2 regions of the Geobacillus sp. C56-T3 genome follow, and region 1 is predicted to be linked to the other one. Evidence: predicted binding sites of a transcription regulator. Region 1 holds the regulator's gene; the other holds the start of a gene.
The links. The regulator LexA, encoded in region 1, represses DNA repair genes until DNA is damaged. The targets are predictions, from matches to a motif close to CGAACATATGTTCG.
Positions count from the first base shown of each region.

Region 2: addB (helicase-exonuclease AddAB subunit AddB) is a predicted target of LexA. The motif match lies at 1,126-1,139, and genes of this name have one in related genera.

Region 1 covers NC_014206.1:2,341,418-2,344,627, reverse strand. Annotated here, with positions in the region: gene glnA (type I glutamate--ammonia ligase) at 1-992, shown strand, start outside; gene lexA (transcriptional repressor LexA) at 1,056-1,679, opposite strand; gene yneA (cell division suppressor protein YneA) at 1,831-2,136, shown strand; gene GC56T3_RS11580 (recombinase family protein) at 2,156-2,809, shown strand; gene GC56T3_RS11575 (DUF896 domain-containing protein) at 2,939-3,169, shown strand.
Region 2 covers NC_014206.1:3,027,167-3,030,376, reverse strand. Annotated here, with positions in the region: gene GC56T3_RS14910 (TVP38/TMEM64 family protein) at 1-378, shown strand, start outside; gene lepB (signal peptidase I) at 375-923, shown strand; gene addB (helicase-exonuclease AddAB subunit AddB) at 1,180-3,210, shown strand, end outside.

The DNA of each region.
Region 1 (3,210 bases):
TGCTGAAAGAGATGGAGGCGCTTGGCTTCAACGCCTTTAACTTAGGAGCTGAGCCTGAATTCTTCCTTTTCAAGCTTGACGAAAAAGGACACCCGACGATGGAGCTGAACGATCGCGGCGGCTATTTCGATTTGGCGCCGACCGATCTTGGGGAAAACTGCCGGCGCGACATTGTGCTCGAGCTTGAGGAAATGGGGTTTGAAATCGAAGCGTCCCATCATGAAGTCGCCCCGGGCCAGCATGAGATCGATTTTAAATACGCCCATGCGATTAAAGCGTGCGACGACATTCAAACGTTTAAGCTCGTCGTCAAAACGATCGCCCGCAAACATGGATTGCATGCGACCTTTATGCCGAAGCCGATTTTTGGGATTAACGGTTCAGGAATGCATTGCAACCTGTCGCTGTTCCGCAACGGTGAAAACGCCTTTTTCGATCCGAACGGCGACTTGCAGTTGAGCGATACGGCGCGGCAGTTTATCGCCGGTGTGCTGAAGCATGCGCCGAACTTTACGGCGGTGACGAACCCGACCGTCAACTCGTACAAGCGGCTTGTTCCAGGCTATGAAGCGCCGTGCTACGTCGCTTGGTCGGCGCGCAACCGCAGCCCGCTCATCCGCATTCCAGCTTCGCGCGGCATGAGCACGCGCATTGAGGTGCGCAGCGTTGACCCGTCGGCCAACCCATACTTGGCCATGGCGGTGCTTTTAGCCGCTGGGCTTGACGGCATTCGCAACAAGCTCACTCCTCCGGCGCCAGTGGATCGAAACATTTACGTCATGACGAAAGAAGAACGGCTCGAAGAAGGCATTGTCGATTTGCCGGCAACGCTGCATGAAGCGTTGGAAAACTTGAAGTCCGATGAAGTGATGATTCACGCGCTCGGCAAACATTTATTCGAGCATTTCGTCGAAGCGAAAGAAATTGAGTGGGATATGTATCGGACAACGGTTCATCAATGGGAATTGGACCAATATATGGAACTCTACTGATTCATAAAAAAGCTGCCCCGTTTTTTTCAGGGCAGCTTTTTTATGGGCGCAGGCCGGCACGAGTCAGTCGAACAGGCGATAGACGCCGATCACTTTGCCGAGAATCGTGCAGTCGCGGACGATGATCGGCTCAAGATGGGCGTTTTCCGGCTGCAGGCGGATGTGGTCTTTTTCCTTGAAAAACCGCTTCACCGTCGCCTCGTTGTCTTCCGTCATGGCGACGACGATGTCGCCGTTGTTGGCCGATGACTGCTGGCGGACGATGACGTAGTCGCCGTCGAGAATGCCGGCTTCGATCATGCTGTCGCCCATCACTTCAAGCATAAACAGCTGCTCCTCGCCGGCGGCGAGCCGCTTCGGCAGCGGAAAGTAGCCTTCGATGTTTTCCACCGCTGTAATCGGTTGGCCGGCCGTCACCTTGCCGATGATCGGCACCGAGATGATCTCCTCTTTTTCTCTCTCCTTGGCCATATCGTTGTCCAAAATTTCAATGGCGCGCGGCTTTGTCGGGTCGCGGCGGATGTACCCTTTGCTTTCTAGGCGCGCGAGATGCCCGTGGACCGTCGAACTTGACGCCAGTCCAACCGCTTCCCCAATTTCCCGCACCGACGGAGGATAGCCTTTTGTTTTTACTTCCTGTTTAATAAACTCTAAAATTTGCTGTTGTCGTTTTGACAGTTTCGTCATTGTTTCACACCTCTCGCCACATCATTTGCCTTCATTATACCATGTGGAAGACGAAAAAACAAACATAAGTTCGAGTTTTTTATTGACACAAACAAATGTTCCTGGCTATAATGAAGGAAAGCGAACAAACATTCTGGAAAGGGTGGGGAGAATGGGGAAAACGTTGCTGCACTATGTTTTGTTTTCATTTTTGTTTGCGCTCGTGTTGGCAGGGTTCGTTTACGCCAGCAACCCGGTCGATAAAAAAGAATACGTGACGATCACGGTCGCTCCCGGCGATACGCTTTGGGGGCTGGCAAAACAGTACGAACAGGAACACCATATGCCGCCTGATGAGTTCATCCGCTGGGTCGTCGATTTCAACCATTTGCCGAGCCCGCGTCTTGCCGCCGGTGAACAAATTGTCATTCCTGTGTTAAAATCAAAGCAGGGCGGCTCGGTGGCCGTCAATCAGTGATGGAAAGAAGGGATTGGCCATGAGGGCGGTCATTTACTGCCGAGTCAGCACGGACAAAGCTGAACAGGAAACGTCGCTCGCGAGGCAACGAGATGAGCTCGAGCAGCTGGCGGCCGAGTGTGGATTTGAAGTCGTTAAAGTGATCGCCGAGCAGGCGAGCGGTTATGAAGCCGACCGCGACGGCGTGTTGGAGCTGCTTTCGCTTTGCGAGGAAGGCGAGGTCGATGTGCTGCTCATTCAAGATGAAACGCGGCTTGGGCGCGGCCATGCGCGCATGGCGGTGCTGCATTGCTTGAAAAAGCAAGGGGTGAAAATATACAGCGCCAGCCACCGCGGGGAGATGCCGCTGTCGGAGGCCGATGAGATGGTGTTATCCATCATCGCGATTGTCGAGGAGTACCAAAGAAAAATACATAACGCCAAAATTAAGCGTGGCATGCAGCGAGCCATCGCCAGCGGCTACCGACCGGAGCGGAACCTAAGGCGCCGGGGCGAAAACGCCGGGCGCGATCGAATTGATCTGCCGGTTGAGGAGATCGTCCGCTTGCGCGAGCGCGGACTGACGTTTGCCGATATCGCCGCGACGATGCGAAGCTTCGGTTACGAGGCGTCCAAGGCGACCGTCCATCGGCGTTACCAGGAATATATGGACGAGCAACAAAGGCGGCGTTGATCGTGTACTGCGCCTGACCCTAAAGCGGCGAGCGGGCAAAGGAAGCCAAGATGCCATCGTTGCCATCTTCCCGGTTGATCAGATAAGATAAAACAGAGTGAGAATATGGCAGATAGGAGAAGATGATCAATGCTTGCCAAACATAAATTAGCCCGCATCAATGAACTGGCGAAAAAAGCGAAAACGGCCGGCTTGTCGGCCGAAGAGGCCTTCGAGCAAGCGAAGCTGCGCCGTGAGTACATTCAAGCGTTCCGCAAGGCGATGACCGATATGCTCCATACAGTGACCGTCATTGACCCGAACGGCAACGACGTGACGCCGAAAAAATTAAAGGAAAGCCAGCGGCGGCGCTTCCATTAAACGGTCGAAAGAGGGGTGCCCGGAAAATAACGTTGTACAAG
Region 2 (3,210 bases), 690 kb from region 1:
GTGGGGCAGAAGCGTTTTTTTCACTTTGTCCGCCGCCACCCGAAAGTGCGGCAGTTTATGCATTGGATTGAGCGACACGGATTTGGTCCGCTGTTTTTGTTGTATTGCTTTCCGTTCACCCCATCGGCGCTTGTCAATATTGTTGCCGGACTGTCGCGCATCAGCCGCCAGCAGTTTGTATTGGCGGTGCTGCTAGGAAAGATGATCATGGTGTTTACCATCAGTTTTATCGGCTATGACTTGAAGGCGCTCATCCGTCAGCCGCTGCGCACGGCGATGATCGCCGCAGTCGTTCTGTTGCTTTGGTACGCCGGAAAACGGGTGGAAGCGCGATTTTCGTTGACGGAAGAACAAGGCGGCGAGGAGGGCGGGGAGTGACCAAGCAAAAAGAAAAACGAGGCCGCCGATGGCCATGGTTTGTTGCCGTTTGTGTTGTCGCCATGCTTCGGTTGTTCGTGTTCAGCAATTACGTGGTGGAAGGAAAATCGATGATGCCGACGCTAGAGAGCGGCAATTTGCTGATCGTCAATAAGCTTTCCTACGACATCGGGCCTATTCGCCGGTTCGACATTATCGTTTTTCACGCCAACAAAAAGGAAGATTACGTCAAGCGGGTTATCGGCCTGCCTGGCGATCGGATCGCGTACAAAAATGACATCTTGTATGTCAACGGAAAAAAAGTTGACGAACCGTATTTGCGCCCGTATAAGCAAAAGTTGCTTGACGGCAGGCTGACCGGGGATTTTACGCTTGAGGAGGTGACCGGGAAAACACGGGTGCCTCCCGGCTGCATTTTCGTTCTTGGCGACAACCGGCTTAGCAGCTGGGACAGCCGCCATTTTGGGTTTGTCAAAATCAACCAAATTGTCGGCAAGGTGGACTTTCGCTACTGGCCGTTTAAACAGTTCGCCTTTCAGTTTTAACCTTAATCTCGAAAGAAGTCTTCCGCTTCTATAACGAAGTGAAGCTTCAGAGACCAATAAATGGATCCTTCGAAGCGAGGTTGTTCAGTCGTCCGACAGTCGCTGACATGTCGGCTGGATCCACAAAAAGAAACAAACGTTAACGTTTCAGATTGCCTCTATATAACCCGCAGCCGGAAGGGCGTTTTTTTCTTCCCAAAAGCGAACATACGTGCTAAAATAAAACAAATAAAGGAAACGAATGGTGGTGGATACAATGTCGCTGCGGTTTTTGCTCGGACGGTCAGGAAGTGGGAAAACGGCTGTCTGCCTCGAAGAAATTCGCCGCCAGTTGCAAGAGGATCCAAAAGGAAGGGCGATCGTCTATCTCGTTCCGGAGCAAATGACATTTCAATGCGAATACGCGTTGATACATACCGAGGGAGTGGACGGGATGATTCGCGCCCAAGTGTTCAGCTTCACCCGTCTCGCTTGGCGCGTGCTGCAGGAAACAGGCGGCATGACCCGGTACCACATTCATGATGTTGGCGTGCAGATGATGATCCGCAAAATTATTGAGCAACGCAAACAAGAGCTGAAACTGTTTGGCCGCGCGGCGGACAAACATGGGTTTATCGAGCAGCTGAACGAAATGATCACCGAATGCAAACGGTATTGCCTGACGCCGGGCGAACTCCGCCGACATGCTGAGGCGTTCGAGGATGGGCCTGATCAACCGGGCCGCCGCTTGCTCGCTGACAAGTTGAGCGATGTCGCGCTTGTGTATGAGGAACTTGAGAAAAGTCTTATCGGCCACTATCTTGATTCGGAAGATTATTTGCGCTTGCTCGCTGAGCATATTCCGCGCTCAAGTTATTTGCGGGATGCCGATATTTACATCGACGGCTTTCATCATTTTGCGCCGCAAGAATATATGATCATCGAACAGCTTCTTCGCCATTGCCGGCGCGTCACCGTTTGTTTGACGATCGACCGCCCGTATGACGACGGAATGCCGGACGAACTTCATCTCTTTTATTTGCCGGCGCAAACGTACCGCCAGCTGAGGGAGTTGGCGCTAAGCAATGACATTGCGATCGAAGAGCCGATCGTGCTTTCGGCCAACCGACGCCATGAAGACAGGGCGCTCGTTCATCTTGAGGCGCAATTTCACCGACGCCCGTTGCTTCCATATGGTGCAAAGACCGATGCCGTCCATCTTTATGAGGCGTCCAATCGCCGAGCGGAAATCGAAGCGGTCGCACGCGAAATCATCCGCCTTGTCCGCGATGAAGGGGCGCGCTATCGCGACATTGCGCTGATCATCCGCCAGACGGAGGCGTACCGCGATCTGGTGAAAACGGTGTTTTTTGATTTTGGGATCCCGTATTTTATGGATGAAAAAGAACCGATGCACCACCACCCGCTCATTGAACTCGTGCGCGCTGCCTTAGAGACGGTCGTGACGCGTTGGCGATATGAAGCGGTGTTTCGGGCGGTGAAAACGGATTTGCTTTTTCCAACGGACGGCGATCTGCACATGTGGCGCGAGGCGGCCGACAAGCTCGAAAACTATGTGCTTGCTTACGGAATCAAAGGGGATAAGTGGACAAACAATGAGCGCTGGGCGTATCTGCGCTATCAGGCGCTTGACGGTTTGAACGTACCACAAACGAACGAAGAGCGGCAGTTTGAGGACATGCTCAATGAATGGCGCGAGGCGTTGGCCCCTCCGCTTCGCCGGTTGGAGCGCCGTCTGCGCCGGGCGGAGGACGGACGCGGGTTTTGTATGGCATTATATCTGTTTTTGGAAGAATTGCAGATTCCAAAAAAACTAGAGAAAATGAGCGCACAAGCGGAAGCGGACGGCCGCCTCGTTGAAGCGCGCCAGCATGAACAGGCGTGGAACGCCGTCGTCGATTTGCTTGACCAATATGTAGAAATGCTCGGGACAGAATCACTGCCGCTCGCTGAGTTTGTCAAGATTATCGAGGCTGGGCTCGATCGGTTGGAGTTCTCCCTTGTGCCGCCGGCGATGGACCAGGTGATCGTGGCTCAGCTTGATCGCTCTCGTTTAATTGACATCAAGTATGCGTTCGTCATCGGCGCCAACGATGGCGTGATTCCAGCGAAAGTGAAGGAAGACGGGCTGATGGCGGAAGTGGAGCGCGAGCAGCTGCGTGAGTTGGGGGTGGCGCTCGCCCCAGGGGGACGGGAGCAGCTGTTTTATGACCCGTTTTTTGTCTACTTGGCACTTGTTTGTCCGAGCCGGCGGCTGTATGTTACATATCCGCTTGCTGATGGAGAA